4 regions of the Lonsdalea quercina genome follow, and region 4 is predicted to be linked to each of the others. Evidence: predicted binding sites of a transcription regulator. Region 4 holds the regulator's gene; each other region holds the start of a gene.
The links. The regulator PurR, encoded in region 4, represses purine synthesis genes. The targets are predictions, from matches to a motif close to CANGCAAACGTTTGCNTG.
Positions count from the first base shown of each region.

Region 1: the regulator PurR is predicted to act here: its motif matches at 2,121-2,138, upstream of cvpA (colicin V production protein).
Region 2: the regulator PurR is predicted to act here: its motif matches at 1,259-1,276, upstream of BLU64_RS13375 (nucleobase:cation symporter-2 family protein).
Region 3: the regulator PurR is predicted to act here: its motif matches at 3,297-3,314, upstream of purM (phosphoribosylformylglycinamidine cyclo-ligase).

Region 1 is NZ_FNQS01000003.1:217,297-221,410, reverse strand. It holds gene folC (bifunctional tetrahydrofolate synthase/dihydrofolate synthase) at 11-1,279, shown strand; gene dedD (cell division protein DedD) at 1,269-1,970, shown strand; gene cvpA (colicin V production protein) at 2,212-2,703, shown strand; gene purF (amidophosphoribosyltransferase) at 2,734-4,114, shown strand, end outside.
Region 2 is NZ_FNQS01000010.1:26,887-31,000, forward strand. It holds gene BLU64_RS13375 (nucleobase:cation symporter-2 family protein) at 1-1,205, opposite strand, end outside; gene recG (ATP-dependent DNA helicase RecG) at 1,335-3,416, opposite strand; gene trmH (tRNA (guanosine(18)-2'-O)-methyltransferase TrmH) at 3,416-4,108, opposite strand.
Region 3 is NZ_FNQS01000001.1:334,409-338,522, reverse strand. It holds gene BLU64_RS01570 (amino acid ABC transporter permease) at 1-415, opposite strand, end outside; gene BLU64_RS01565 (ABC transporter substrate-binding protein) at 487-1,308, opposite strand; gene purN (phosphoribosylglycinamide formyltransferase) at 1,557-2,195, opposite strand; gene purM (phosphoribosylformylglycinamidine cyclo-ligase) at 2,192-3,232, opposite strand; gene upp (uracil phosphoribosyltransferase) at 3,465-4,091, shown strand.
Region 4 is NZ_FNQS01000002.1:403,561-407,674, forward strand. It holds gene rnt (ribonuclease T) at 1-335, shown strand, start outside; gene BLU64_RS04705 (Grx4 family monothiol glutaredoxin) at 414-764, opposite strand; gene BLU64_RS04710 (C40 family peptidase) at 1,102-2,025, shown strand; gene cydH (cytochrome bd-I oxidase subunit CydH) at 2,141-2,233, opposite strand; gene purR (HTH-type transcriptional repressor PurR) at 2,609-3,634, shown strand; gene cfa (cyclopropane fatty acyl phospholipid synthase) at 3,982-4,114, shown strand, end outside.

The DNA of each region.
Region 1 (4,114 bases), on a different contig from region 4:
AGCGGGTCTCATGGATAACCTTCAAACACCTAAAGCCACGTCGCCTTTGGCCACGTGGCTTTATTATCTGGAACACCTGCACACGCAGGCCATCGATCTTGGTCTGGACCGCATCACACAGGTGGCCGACTCTCTTCAATTGCGCCAGCCCGCCAACACCGTCTTCACCGTCGCAGGCACCAACGGGAAAGGCACCACTTGCCGTACGCTGGAGTCCATTCTGTTGGCCGCGGGGCTGCGGGTGGGCGTCTACAGCTCGCCTCATCTATTACGCTACACCGAGCGCGTTCGCATCCAGGGCAAGTCATTGCCGGAAGCGATGCACAGCGAAGCGTTTGCCGTGGTGGAAGCTGGGCGCAATAACGTCTCTTTGACCTATTTCGAATACGGCACGCTGGCGGCGTTACAGCTTTTCAAGCAGGCGCAGTTGGACGTCGTGATCCTTGAAGTCGGTTTGGGCGGTCGTCTGGACGCGACCAACATCGTGGACTCGGACGTTGCTGTCGTGACCAGCATCGCCATCGATCACACCGACTGGCTGGGTCACGATCGCGAAAGCATTGGTCGAGAAAAAGCGGGGATCTTTCGTCACGGCAAACCGGCCGTTGTCGGCGAGCCGGATATGCCCGCCTCGATTGCAGACGTCGCGAATGAAAAAGGCGCTCGGCTGCTGCGTCGCGATGTCGACTGGCGCTACGGGGTGGACGCGGACGGCTGGTTCTGGGAAAACGCAGAGGGACATCTGAGCCATCTGCCCATGACGAATGTGCCGCTGCCGAATGCCGCCACGGCGCTTGCCGCGCTGAATGCCTCGCCGCTCAAGGTGGATGAACGCGCTCTTCGCGACGGCCTGCGGGACGCGGCCTTGCCGGGGCGTTTCCAGATTGTCGGCGACAAGCCCTTGCTGATTCTGGATGTGGCGCACAACCCGCACGCGGCTGCTTACCTGTCCGAACGCTTGGCGGCGTTGCCTCCTCACGGCGTCGTCCGCGCCGTTGTCGGCATGCTGTCCGACAAAGATATCGTCAGTACGCTGGAACAGCTCAAGCCGCAGGTAGATGTCTGGTATTGCGCGCCGCTGGAAGGACCGCGCGGCGCCAGCGCGGATTTGCTTGTTCAACATCTCGATAGCAGCCGTTCGTATCCCGATGTGGTCTCCGCCTGGCGAGCGGCGATGCAGGACGCCGATGAACGCGACGTGGTTGTGGTGTGCGGCTCCTTTCATACGGTAGCGCATGTGATGTCCGCGCTTGAAGAAGGAGTTGTGGATGGCAAGTAAATTTCAAAACCGTCTGGTCGGCACCGTCATTTTGGTCGCGCTGGGCGTCATCGTGCTGCCGGGCCTGTTGGACGGCAAGAAAAAACACTATCAGGACGAGTTTGCCGCCATTCCTTTGGTGCCGAAGCCGGAAGACACGCTGGAAGCGGAGTCGCTGCCGCCGATCACTCAGTCGCTGACGCCGCAGTCTCCGGACAGTGCGACGGCGCCCGATGGGGAAGAGGGCGGTGAAGAGATGGAGAGCGCCGATCGGGCGGTCGATAGCGCTCCAGATACCGCGGCGCCTCAGAATGCCACGCCGCCGACTTCTGCCGCCCGGCCTTCCGCGCCACCGTCTAGCCCGGTGGTTCCGCCTCCGGTGAAAGCGGAGCCGAAACCCAAGCCGAAGCCAGAGGTCAAACCCGCTCCGCGGCCGGCGGAGAGTAAACCGGCAGCCGCGCCGCAGGCCCCGGCAGGGCAGGCTTTTATCGTGCAGCTGGGCGCATTGAAAAATGCGGACAAGGTGAATGAGATTGTCGCCAAGCTGAGACTTTCGGGGTTCCGTGCTTACACGGTGCCGTCTTCGCCCGTCTCCGGGCAAATTACCCGCATTTATGTGGGGCCAGATGCCTCTAAGCAGAAGCTACAGTCCTCGTTGAGCGAATTGCAGCAGATCAGCGGGCTAAGCGGACAGGTAAAAGCAGCGCACTAATACTAATTCGGGACGACGTCGTGAAAATCCCTGGATGGCGGTGGGCATTGCGGGTAAAACCGACGCCATCGCCTTTTTTCGGTATCTTCATGGCCCGTCAGCGGTTTTTCAGTTGGCCGATTGATTGACACATTTCGCGCGGGATTCCGGTACGCAAACGTTTTCTTTTTCTGTTAGAATGCGCCGCGAACAGGATGAGCCGCGTAGGTCGTTGGTTATTGTTCATTGAGTAGGATAGTTCATGGTTTGGGTGGATTACGTCATTATCGGCATTATTGGGTTCTCGGCTCTGGTCAGTTTGATTCGAGGATTTGTCCGTGAAGCGCTCTCACTGGTGACCTGGGGATGTGCGTTTTTCATTGCCAGTCACTACTATGGCTATCTGGCAGGGTACTTCACCCGCTTTGAAGATGAACTGGTTCGCAACGGCATCGCTATCGCCATTCTGTTTCTTGCGACGTTGATTGTGGGAGCCATCGTCAACTATGCGATAGGTTCTCTGGTTGAGCGAACCGGGCTGTCGGGTACCGATCGTGTGCTGGGCGTTTGCTTTGGCGCCCTGCGCGGGGTCTTGATTGTCTCTGCAATCTTGTTCTTTCTGGACACCTTCACCGGGTTTTCCCAGAGCGTTGACTGGAAACAGTCCCAGTTGATCCCGCAGTTCAGCTATATCATCAGGTGGTTCTTTGACTACCTGCAAAGCACGTCGAGTTTCTTGCCGCGGCACATCTAGTCGCGGTAGCGCTGATGAGGAAAAGACAACATGTGCGGTATTGTCGGTATCGCCGGCGTCACGCCGGTCAACCAGTCGATTTATGACGCGTTAACGGTGTTACAACACCGTGGGCAGGATGCCGCAGGCATCGTAACGATAGATGCTCATCACTGTTTTCGCCTGCGTAAGGCAAACGGTCTGGTCAAAGACGTTTTTGAAGCACGGCACATGCAGCGCCTGCAGGGGAATATGGGGCTCGGCCATGTGCGTTATCCCACGGCGGGCAGTTCCAGCGCCTCCGAAGCGCAGCCTTTTTACGTCAACTCTCCTTTCGGAATTACGCTGGCCCACAACGGCAATCTGACCAATGCGCACGAGCTGCGTCAGAAGTTGTTTGAGCAGGGCCGCCGCCACGTCAATACGACGTCTGATTCGGAAATTCTTCTCAACATTTTCGCCAAAGAGCTGGACCGCTTTCAGCACTATCCGCTGGAGCCTGACAACATCTTCGCCGCCGTTGCCGCGATGCATCAGCAAATCCGCGGCGCCTATGCCTGCGTCAGTATGATTATCGGACACGGCTTGGTGGCTTTCCGCGACCCTAACGGGATCCGTCCGCTGGTCATCGGTAAACGCACGCTGGAAGACGGGCGCAACGAATATATGGTGGCGTCCGAGAGCGTGGCGCTGGATACGCTGGGCTTTGAGTTTCTGCGCGATGTAGCGCCAGGCGAAGCGATTTACATCACGGATAAAGGCCAACTTTACACCCGCCAGTGCGCGGAAAATCCAAGACATCATCCGTGCCTGTTCGAGTATGTTTATTTCGCGCGACCCGACTCGTTTATCGACAAAATTTCGGTCTACAGCGCCCGTGTGCGCATGGGGCAGAAGTTGGGCGAAAAAATCGCGCGCTGCTGGGACGATCTGGATATCGACGTGGTCATTCCTATTCCCGAAACCTCGTGCGATATCGCGCTGGAAATCGCCCGCATCATCGATAAGCCTTATCGTCAGGGCTTTGTGAAAAACCGCTATGTCGGGCGCACGTTTATCATGCCGGGACAGGAGACGCGGGTGAAATCTGTGCGTCGTAAGCTGAATGCCAACCGCGCTGAATTCCGTGATAAAAACGTGCTGCTGGTGGATGACTCCATCGTGCGAGGCACTACCTCACAGCAGATTGTCGAGATGGCAAGGGATGCTGGCGCCAAACGCGTCTATCTCGCGTCCGCCGCGCCGGAAATTCGCTTCCCGAACGTTTACGGCATCGATATGCCGAGCGTCAATGAGCTGATCGCCCACGGAAGAGAAGTGGAGGAGATCTGCGAGCTTATCGGCGCCGACGCCCTGATTTTCCAGGATCTATCAGATCTGGTTGAGGCCGTTCGGGACGACAATCCGGATATCACCCAATTCGAATGCTCCG
Region 2 (4,114 bases), on a different contig from region 4:
CGAGACACGATGCGTACGCCTGAGGCGGCGATTGTACCGAACATCACGATGGTCGCGCCGCCCAGCACCGGTTCAGGAATATGCTGAACGAAGCCGCTGACCGCCGGAAAAAGCCCCAGGACAATCAGCATCAGCGCGACGACGAAACCGACATGGCGGCTGGCGACGCCGGTCAATTGGATCACGCCGTTGTTCTGACCGAAGCAGGAGTTGGGAAAGGTGTTGAATACCGCTGAAAGCATGGAGTTTAGGCCGTTGGCCAGTACGCCGCCTTTCAGGCGTTTCATGTACAGTGGTCCGCGTACCGGCTGTTCAGAGACATCGGAGGTCGCCGTGATATCGCCGATTGTTTCCAGCGACGTCACCATAAACACCAGCATCAGTGGTACGAGTAGGCTCCAGTCGAAGCCCAGACCGTAATACAACGGCGTCGGCACCATGATGGCCGACTGTGCTGTGCTGGACATCTCCTTTGGCAGCATTCCCATCAGCCACGCCGCCAGATACCCGACGGCCATGGCGATCACCAGCGAGGCGACGCGCAGATAGGGATTACGCTGGCGATTAAGCAGGATGATTACCAACAGGACCACGCCTGCCAGCAGCAGATTTTTGGGCGCACCGAACGAATGATCGTTCAGAGCCGCAAACCCGCCGCCGATCGAAGTCAGCCCAACCTGAATTAGCGACAGACCAATAATCATGACCACCACGCCGGATACCAGCGGAGTAATAATCCTGCGGGCCAGATGAAGAACGCGGGAGAGCAGGATCTCGGTGCAAGAGGCGACCATCAGTGTGCCGAACAGCGCGGCCATCATGGTAGGCACATCTGCGCCGCCGTTTTTCAACGCCAACCCGCCCATAATCAGCGGCGTCACGAAGTTAAAGCTGGTGCCCTGAATCGACAGCAGCCCGGAGCCAACTGGCCCCCAGGTTTTGATTTGCAGTATGGAGGCCAGACCGGACGCAAACAGCGACATGCTGATGATGTGTTGCGTATCCTGCGCGGGGAGTCCGAGTGCCTGACAGATCAGCAACGCCGGCGTGATAACGGCGACGAACATGGCTAACAGGTGCTGACCGGCGGCAAACAGCGTTTGCGGCAGCGGCGGGCGGTCTTCAAGACGGTAGATGAGTTCGCTGCGTGGATGGGCAGCGGCGGGTTCTTGCGGGCGCAAAGGTTCGGCAGAGGGAATACGCATGGCGGTTGGCACTCCAGAACGACAAAAACCGCATTTTAATGATCTGCCTAACAAAAGCAAACGGTTGCGCACTTCATCTTCTTGTACGCCCGTGGTGGGGAATCTGGGGGACGTGATCGCTGCCGGCGTTTAGGCGTTGGTGTAGCGCGCGCTTTCCGGCAGCCAGCGTTCTATCAGCGCTTGCGCGTGTTCGGGATAGCGCTCATGGATATGGCGGGCAAGACGCTGGACCTGTGGGATCAGCGCCTGGTCTCGCAGAAGGTCGGCGACTTTGAATTCGGCGCTGCCGGTTTGACGGGTGCCAAGCAACTCACCCGGTCCGCGGATCTCGAGATCGCGTTGCGCGATCACAAAGCCATCGTTGCTATCCCGTAAAACCTGCAGCCGCTTCTGGGCGGTTTTGCTGAGCGGTGATTTGTACAACAGTACGCAGTGGGATGCGACCGAACCGCGGCCGACGCGTCCGCGCAGCTGGTGCAGCTGCGCCAAACCGAGCCGTTCCGGGTTTTCGATAATCATCAGGCTGGCGTTGGGGACGTCGACCCCGACTTCAATCACGGTGGTAGCGACGAGCAGCTGAATTTGGCCTGCCTTGAACGCCTCCATCACCTGTTGTTTTTCCTGCGCCTTCATTCGTCCGTGCACCAGTCCGATAGTGAGCGCCGGCAGCGCTTCGCGCAGTTCCTGACAGGTAGCTTCCGCCGCCTGCGCCTCCAGAAGGTCCGACTCTTCAATCAGGGTACACACCCAGTAGGCCTGACGCCCTTCCTGCTGACAGGCATTGTCGACACGCTGGATGATATCGCTACGGCGGGTGTCGGGGATGGCGACGGTAGTGACGGGCGTTCTGCCCGGCGGTAGTTCGTCGATGATGGACGTTTCCAGGTCGGCGTACGCGGTCATTGCCAGCGTACGCGGGATCGGCGTCGCGGTCATGATCAGCTGGTGGGGGTGAAATCCTTGCTGCTCGCCTTTTTCCCACAGGGCAAGCCGCTGATGTACGCCGAACCGGTGCTGTTCATCGATAATGACCAGCGCCAGACCGTTAAATTGGACCTGCTGCTGGAAAATGGCGTGAGTACCGACCACCATGCCGACATCGCCGTTGGCGATCGCTTCCTGCTGGGCCTGACGCGCTTTGCCTTTTTGCTTTCCGGCCAGCCATCCGACGTTGATGCCGAGTGGCGCAAACCATTGACGGAAGTTGTGCGCATGTTGTTCCGCCAACAGTTCGGTCGGCGCCATGAGAGCCACCTGCTTGCCGTGAGCAATGGCGCGTAATGCGGCCAAAGCCGCCACCAGCGTTTTGCCGGAGCCGACGTCGCCCTGAACCAGCCGCATCATGGGATAAGGGTGATTCAAATCCTGTTCGATTTCGGCCACGACGCGCTCCTGCGCCCGAGTCGGCGAAAACGGGAGGGCGGACAGCAACTGTTGTTTCAACGTATCGCGGGGTGGCAACGCCAGCGCGTGGTGGCGCTGGGCGCCGGCACGTGCAGCCAGCATGCTCAGGTTGTGGGCCAACAGCTCTTCCATGATCAAGCGTTGCTGAGCCGGATGTTTACCCTGCTCCAGTTCGCTCAATTGCATGTCGGGCGGTGGCCGATGAAGCGTATGCAGCGCTTCCGTCAGGCTAATCATCGTGTGATTGAGCTCCTGCGGCAGCAGTTCATCAATCGGATGGCGGTCCAGCAGTTTCAGCGCCTGGTCGGTCAGCTTACGCAGCGTGGCCTGGCGGATGCCGTCGGTGGTGGGATAGACCGGCGTCAGCGTTTCCTGTAGTGCTACGTCGCTTTCTTCGCCCTGAACCCGATACTCCGGGTGGATAATTTCAGCCCCCAGCTTGCCTCGGCGGATTTCGCCATAAGCGATGACCCGCTGGCCCGGCGACAGGCTGTTCTTCATGGCGGCGTTGAAATTGAAAAAGCGCAGCGTGAGCATGCCGCTGCCATCGCTGATCTGGCAGGTCAGCATACGACGGCGGCCAAAGGTGACGTCACAGCGCAAAATTTCACCCTCTACGGTCGCGTAGATGCCCGGAAGAAGGTCGTTGATGGGATAAAGCTGAGTGCGGTCTTCGTAGCGCAGCGGTAGATGAAACAGCAGGTCTTCCACCGTTTCCAGACCGATGCGGGCCAATTTATTTGCCTGACTGGGCCCGACGCCGACAAGCGTGTTCAGCGGTTGGGTATTCAGCAGGCGCCCGCGCATTATTGCACCGTGGACTGCATGGCGGCCCACCACGGGGTGTCGGCGACCACCTGACCTTGCTGGTCTATGCGTGGTCGTGGAAGTCCTTTACGCTTCGCTACGCGGGCGAGAACGGGGTAACCGCCCTCGAACAACAGCCGCTGTTGCTCTTCTTCGTCCAGTGGGCTGGCGTCACGTTGATACATCCCGGCCATTTGACGCTGGCGCTGCGCCTCGTAAAGAATTAATGCGGAGGCGACGGAGACATTGAGGGATTGGACCATCCCGGTCATCGGAATAATGATGTCCTGGTCCGCCAAAGCCAGCGCTTCGGCGGAGATGCCGCTTTTTTCCTGTCCAAGAAGAATGCAGGTGGGCCGCGTATAGTCGATGTCGCGAAAATCAACAGCTTTGTCGGAAAGGTGGGTGGCAAGAACCTGCATGCCTTGCGCCTTCAGGTGTCCGACGGCGTCCTTGATTGTGGCATGCGTTTTGACTTTTACCCAGCTATTGCTGCCAGCGGCAGTGGAAACCAGCGTTCTCATGCTACCGGTCGGCCATATGGCGTGTACCTGATGAACGCCTACGGCGTCCGCCGTCCGAATAACGGCGGAAACATTGTGAGGCTTATGGACCTGCTCCATACACACCGTCAAGTCGGGCTGGCGGTGATTCAGCATCTCTCTGATGCGCGTATAGCGTTCTGGCGTCATAACAGG
Region 3 (4,114 bases), on a different contig from region 4:
CGGCCAGATAGGCGCCATAGTTGAGCGACAGCGCGATAATGCCTGAGGTGAAGGCGCCCATCACGATACCGACCTGCGGCAAAGCGAGGTAAATGATGAGTACCTGCACCAGCAGCGGCGTACCGCGGAATAACGACACGTAGAACGTGGCGCAGCCAAAAGCCAGCGCGCTTGAGGAGAGGCGGCCGATAGCGGTCAGCACGGCGAGCAGGATGCAGAACAGCATGGAGATGACGGTGATGACAATGCTAAGCACCGCGCCCTGAATGAAGCCGTCTGGCGACAAATGCAGCCCTAACATGGACGGCAGTTTCTGACGTATCAGGTCAGTATCCAGGTGCATGCTGGCGAACAGCCAGAAGAGCAGTCCGATCAGCAATAGCCAGGTCAGTCCGGCCCGGACGCGGAACCCCATACGATTATCCCGGCTCCGCGCCGGTGCCCCCATCGTATTGCGAGACGAGGAAGACGGTGTGTGCTGAGTCATTATTGGGCAATCTCGGTGATATCTTCGCCAAACCACTGCTGGGAGATTCGCGACATCGTCCCGTCGGCGCGCAGGGCGTTAAGGGTTTCCGCCAGCTTGGCGGTCCATTCGGGGTCGCCTTTGTCGGTGGCGATCCAGTTAGGTTCGGAGTAAAGCGTTGAGACGACGCGCAGCTGCGTCATGCGCGCCAGACGCGGCTTGGCGGTAATGCGATCAGAGATCACGGCATCTAAGCGTTTGCCGGGACCGAGCGCCAGATTCTGAAATGCGATGGCCTCGTCGGTCGGGATCGCCTGAACGTTTTGGAAGGGGAAGTTGATCGGTTTGCCGCCCGGAATAACGAGGCTTTTATTCAGGTAGCTTTCATAGCTGGAGCCGAGACCCAAACCCACGCGCTTGTTGCTGAGGTCCGCCGCCGACTGAATCTGTTTTTCGTCTTTGTGCACGATCAGCACGGCGAAGGTGCTGTAGTACGGCGTGGCGAAATCGAGGACTTTCGAGCGCTCGGGGTTCGGCGTCATGGAACAAACGCACAGGTCCCAACGCCCCTGCCAGCGTCCGCCGACGATGGCCTCCCAACCCGGCGTCGCCAACTGCAGTTTGACGCCAAGCTTCTGTGCGATGGCCTTAGCGACATCCACGTCAAAACCGACCAGCTGATTATTGTCATCGATGTAGCTAAACGGCGGATAGTCGTTAAACAAGACATTGCGCAGAACGCCGGTCTGGTTGATCCGGTCGAGTGTAGTTCCGGCCTGAGAGGGGATGCTGGCGGCGCATATCGCCAAGCCGAGCATCATCAATGTGAAAAGTTTTTTCATTTGTTTTCCCTATTAATCAGGATGCTAACTCTAAAATCCCTTTTACAGAATGGCGGCTCTCAGCGGAAAAAGCACGCTCAAAAGGAGTATCTTATAAATAGCAGGCGTGTCCTGTCAGCTATTACTCGTGCCGAATGACGACTCGCCGAACCTTGCGGCCCCGGCTTCAGGATCGTAAACGGGTAAAAAGCGGGGGAGAATACTCATGATAGGCCCCGGCGGCAAGTGCCTCCGGGGCAAAAGATGATTTAGTCGGCGGCGTAGCCGTGCGGCGGGATGCGAATACCGTCCAACCAGGCTTCGTTATCTTTCATTTTCAAACGGCCTTCCAGAAACCAATTGACCGCCAGCGGATAGATGGTGTGCTCTTGAGTCTGCACTCTCGCCTTCACATCCTGCTCTTCGTCATCGTCGAAAATAGGAACGCGCGCCTGCAGCACAATCGGTCCGCCGTCCAGCGCTTCTGTGACGAAATGTACCGACGCGCCGTGCAGCCGGTCGCGATTTTTCATCGCCAGACGGTGCGTATGCAGACCGGGGTATTTCGGCAGCAGGGAAGGGTGAATGTTGAGAATTTTTCCCTCGAATCGGGAGACGAACTCGGCGCTCAGTATGCGCATATAGCCTGCGAGCACGATGACGTCGGGCTGATATTTCTCTATTTCGTCCGCCAGCGCCGCGTCATAAGCCACGCGCTCGACTTCTTCACTCGGGGATAACACGTGCGTCGGGATGTCAGCGTCCTGCGCACGAGCCAATCCCCCCGCTTCGGGATTGTTGCTGAATACGGCGACGATCTTGCCTTTGACGCGGCAGCGCTCACAGGCAGAGATCAACGTTTGCAGGTTAGTTCCTTCACCTGAAATCAGCACTACGATATTTTTCATGCGTTAATAACCACGGTTTCTCCGGTATCGGTGCGGTTAATGTTACCGATTTTCCAGGCTTTTTCACCGTTGGCGTTCAGCAGGGCAATCGCGTCTTCTACCTGTTCGGCCGGCAGGGCGACGATCATGCCCACGCCGCAGTTGAAGGTGCGGTACATTTCATGACGGCTGACGTTGCCAGCTTTTTGCAGCCAGTTGAATACGGACGGCCATTGCCAGCTGGACTCATCGAGGGTGGCCTGCATGCCTTCCGGCAGTACGCGCGGAATATTTTCCCAGAAGCCGCCGCCGGTCAGGTGGCAGATGGCGTGCGCGTCCATTTTCTCAATCAGCGACAGGATGGATTTCACGTAGATTTTGGTCGGCGCCAGCAGGTGATCGGCCAACGGCACGCCATCCAGCTGCTCGGTAGCTGGGTCCGTGTGGCTGAATTCCAGAATTTTGCGCACCAGCGAATAGCCGTTGGAGTGCGGGCCGCTGGAGGCTAACGCGATCAGTGCGTCGCCTTCTTTTACCTTACTGCCGTCGATGATTTCTGATTTTTCGACCACGCCGACGCAGAAACCGGCGACGTCATAATCTTCTCCGTGATACATCCCCGGCATTTCCGCCGTTTCGCCGCCGACCAGAGCGCAGCCGGACTGTTTGCAGCCTGCGGCGATACCGGTGATGACGCTCGCCGCCGTGTCCACGTCCAGCTTGCCGGTGGCATAGTAGTCGAGAAAAAACAGCGGCTCGGCGCCAGCAACGACCAAATCATTGACGCACATGGCCACCAGGTCGATGCCGATGGCGTCGTGACGCTTCAGATCCATCGCCAGACGCAGTTTGGTGCCCACGCCGTCGGTGCCGGAAACCAGCACCGGCTCACGATATTTTTGCGGCAGGGCGCACAGGGCGCCGAATCCTCCCAGACCTCCCATGACTTCCGGGCGTCGAGTTTGTTTCACTACGCTTTTAATACGTCCAACCAATGCATTGCCTGCATCAATATCCACGCCTGCGTCTTTATAGCTGAGAGAGGTTTTATCGGTCACTGCGGAGTCCCCACGGAGGTTACGTTTGGTGATTGGAAAATGGAGCGGGGCAATTCTAACAGCCTAAGCAAACGTTTGCGAGCGGCGAGTGCCGGCGCGGTCTTTTAGGAAATAGGACGTCTAATTCGCAGAGCGGCTTGATCTGGATCAGCTGCCGCCGTATGTTCCCGCTTGCAAAAGCGGTATAATCCGGCGATTTTTTTGCCGTCCGTAGCCGAAGGGGAGAAGAAAAATGAAGATCGTAGAGGTTAAACACCCGCTAGTTAGACACAAACTGGGTCTGTTGCGCGAGCAGGATATCAGCACCAAACGTTTTCGTGAGCTGGCGTCGGAAATCGGGAGCCTGCTGACGTATGTCGCTACGGCGGATTTGGTCATGGAGAAAGTCACTATTGAAGGGTGGTGCGGACCGGTTGAAATCGATCAAATCAAGGGAAAAAAAATTACCGTTGTGCCGATTTTGCGCGCGGGTCTGGGCATGATGGAAGGGGTGCTGGAAAATCTGCCCAGCGCGCGTATTAGCGTTGTGGGGATGTACCGTGACGAAGAAACGCTGGAGCCGGTACCTTATTTCCAGAAACTGGCGTCCAATATCGACGAGCGTATGGCGCTAGTGGTAGACCCTATGCTGGCGACCGGCGGTTCCATGATCGCCACCATCGACCTGTTGAAGAAAGCCGGCTGCAAGCGTATCAAGCTACTGGTGCTGGTCGCGGCCCCGGAAGGGATCGCCGCGCTGGAGAAGGCCCATCCGGATGTTGAGCTGTATACCGCATCTATCGATAAAGAGCTGAACGAACACGGTTACATTATGCCGGGCCTGGGTGATGCCGGCGACAAGCTGTTCGGTACCAAATAAGCAGATACGATGAGCCGGCTGAA
Region 4 (4,114 bases):
GCGCTATTGTCGTGGCGCACAACGCCACTTTCGATCACAGCTTTCTCATGGCCGCGGCCGAGCGTTGCAGCCTCAAACGCAACCCTTTCCATCCCTTCGCCACCTTCGATACCGCCGCGTTGAGTGGACTGGTGGTCGGCCAAACGGTGCTGGCCAAGGCCTGTATTACCGCCGGGATTCCTTTCGACTCCTCGCAGGCCCACTCCGCGCTTTACGATACGCAACGCACCACTCAGCTGTTTTGCGAACTGGTTAACCGCTGGAAAAAACTGGGCGGATGGCCACTAGCGCTGAATGAGTCCGAAGAAAATAATGCTATGGTGGTCGATCGCTAGACACGTTCAGGGCGGCCTAAGCCGCCCTGAACAGTACCGAACACGCGGTCAACTCACGCTTTGGTCAAAGCCCTTGGCTTACTCTTTATCCTGCTGCTGAGCATTGTATTTTTCAGCCGTTTGTTTGATAAGTTTTGGCAGCTCGCCACTCTGATACATTTCGATCACGATGTCGCAGCCCCCTACCAGTTCACCGTCAACCCACAGCTGCGGGAATGTCGGCCAATTGGCATATTTCGGCAATTCTGCGCGGATGTCCGGGTTCTGCAGGATATCGACATAAGCAAAACGCTCGCCACATGCCGACAACGCTTGAACGGCCTGAGCAGAAAAACCACAGCTCGGCAGTTTCGGGGAACCTTTCATATACAGCAGGATCGGGTTTTCAGCGATTTGACGCTGGATTTTTTCAATTGTCGTTGTCGTCATTCTATTGCTTCCTTAAAGCACGTGATGGCTAGTGATAAGCCACTAGCCATAGCATCAGTACAGGGTATACGCTCACCCAACTACTCTGACATATTTTAACGATAGCGATAACCACAAAAAACGACATCTTTTGTAGGGTTATCGCCAGATGGTTTTTAGAGACAATAACCGGTTATATCAACAACAAAAATTAGCATTCATTCAGTGAAAAAATCACGTATTAACGATTTTTCACTATTCTGTACTCATTAACTGTGTTTTAGCACTTTGTAATTATGTTGATTTGAGGAATACTGTGGAAATCGGACGAATAAGAACCACCATCGGTCACACTATAATGCGTTTACTTGCTACTTTTTTCGTACTATTTTTTAGCCACTTGGTTATCAGTCAGGCGATATCTGCCCCCCAAGCTCCGACGTTAATCTCTCGTAAATCCCCCGTCGATCCCTCAGATGCTGTCGATACGAAGAAAAACAAAGAAACCAAAAACGCGAAAAAGTCTGCCCCCTCCCCACAAGACAAGAAAAAAATCCGCAATATCGCCCCGAAGTCCAAGGCAGCCGGTGATGGCGATAACGACAAAAAAACCAAGCGCAACATAAAACACACGCAGACCGTAGCCCACACCTCTTCACATAAAGACGCCCCCACCCGTCAGCCCACGCCCAAGACCGTCAAACGGTTATCCCGTGGTCAATCCACGCTGACGCTAGCGAAAAAAACACCAAAACGAGGTCACGCTGCTCGGATGGATGAAGAAAAATCGACCGCCGCGCGTGTTACTCGTAATAGAAAAGAGGATGTCGACGAACCCCGCGGCCTGACACTAAGCGCGGCGCACAAGCTCCGCTCACAACGCGCTAAAGTCACCGCGCTCAACAAATTGATGAGTCAAATTGGCAAACCCTACCACTGGGGCGGCTCATCGCCGTACACCGGTTTCGATTGTAGTGGGCTGGTCTATTACGCCTACAAAGATATTGTGAAAATACCTATTCCCCGTACCGCCAATGAAATGTTTCATTTGCGCGATGCCGCGCCTATCAAGAAAAACGAGTTGGAAAGCGGCGATCTGGTCTTCTTCCGCATCAACCATCGTGGTACGGCTGACCATGTAGGCGTTTATGTTGGAAACGGACGATTTATTCAGTCGCCTCGTGCAGGTTCAGATATCAAAATAAGCAAACTCAACGAAGACTATTGGCAGGAACATTATATTGGCGCCCGCCGGGTGGTCATGCCGCAGACGGTGAGATAACTCTCGGCAATCATTTAAATGAACACAACAACGAAATAGAAAAAGGGACCGAAGCCCCTTTTTACACTATGCCCACGAGAATGATTTTCGTGAGCGCAAACCTCGGCAAAATGGCTTAAGCGCCAAATACCGCAGTAAAACTGAAGGCGATAATCACCGCCAATGCCGCGACAGTCGTCAACAGCGACATTTTTAGATTGGTATCCATTACTCTCTCCTTAATTTTAAGCACAACCCTCGGGGTCGCCAGCCGTGTCAGTATAGGGGAACGGAGTGCTATCAGCACCCAAATGATGAATATAATGTTATGAGAACGTGACCCTTCTGTTTTATCACAGTAATAACGTCCTTTTATCGTTGCAGGAGTAGAATTAACGCTTTCACTTTTCGCCCGGATCGGACAGAATTACCGGTTTACTGCTGTACGAACTCCGTTGGTCGAGCATCATTTCCTATCTTCAGGTATATCCGTCGACACCCCTCCTTCTGAAATGCATCCATCTTCAGAAAGAGACGAATTCGCGCAGGCAAACGATTAACAAGTTACTTACTGCTGCAGGAAGTAGGTTTAGGAGTCATTTAGATGGCAACGATTAAAGATGTGGCAAAACGTGCTGGCGTTTCAACCACAACCGTATCCCACGTCATTAATAAGACCAGATTCGTCGCCGAAGAAACCAAAGCCGCCGTTCACGCTGCCATTGACGAACTGCATTATTCTCCGAGCGCTGTCGCGCGCAGCCTGAAAGTCAATAACACCAAGTCTATCGGACTGCTGGCGACCTCCAGCGAGGCGCCCTATTTCGCCGAAATTATCGAATCCGTCGAAAACAGCTGCTATGCCAAAGGCTATACGCTGATTCTTTGCAACTCTCACAACGATCTGGACAAACAGCGGGCTTATCTCGCCATGCTGGCGCAAAAGCGTGTAGACGGACTGCTGGTCATGTGCGCGGAATACCCGCCTGAACTTCTGACGATGTTGGAAGGCTATCGCCATATTCCTATGGTCGTCATGGACTGGGGACAGGCACACAGCGACTTCACCGATACCGTCGTCGATAATGCTTTCGAAGGTGGATATCTTGCCGCGCAGTACCTCATTGAACGCGGCCACCGCGATATCGGGGTGATCCCAGGGTTGCAGGAGCGTAACACCGGTAGCGGACGTTATCTGGGCTTCAGAAAAGCGCTCGACGAAGCTGGCATTGATATCCGTGATGAGTGGATCGTACAAGGCGACTTCGAGCCGGAATCCGGCTACAAAGCCATGCATCAGATATTGGCGCAGAAAAGCCGCCCGACCGCCGTGTTCTGCGGCGGCGATATTATGGCAATGGGCGCCCTCTGCGCGGCTGATGAACTTGGGCTGCGCGTACCGCAGGATATCTCCATCATCGGCTACGATAATGTTCGTCATTCACGCTATTTCACCCCGGCGCTGACCACGATACATCAGCCGAAAGAACGGTTGGGGCAATCCGCGTTCGCCATGCTGTTGGACCGAATCACCAGTAAGCGTGAAACGTCCCAGGTAATCGAGGTACATCCTCGACTGATCGAGCGTCGATCCGTGGCTGACGGCCCTTTCCGCGATTATCGCCGTTAGTTATTACATCTATTTCGATTGAAATAATTACCCCCGCCTTTTCCCCTGCTTCAGCCATTTAAAGCTTGTACCGTGGTTGAAGCAGTCATAAACTTGTCACTGTCTTCTAAGACAATAACCTACGAATAAGACATACTGAGCAGTTTGCTATCCTGTCGATATAACGTGTTGCCTACTTTGGCTTTTGTGGCATGGATAGATGCCTTTCGTACCGGCTTTTCTCTTAATTTCCCCCAGTCCCTTTTTCGGGGGATAGACGATGGATCACGTCCACCGACACCTTCTGCAGGTAATTTTGTCTAAGCTGTTTCTTGCGATGATCGCTGACAGCAAGATAGGGAGAGGTTATGAGTTCATCTTATGTGGAGGAACTGGACATCCATAACACGTCCTGGTTCCAAATTGTGAAAGAAATGTTGTCTTCGGCGGACATCGCCATTAATGGCGCGCGTCCGTTCGATATACAGGTAAAAAATCCTG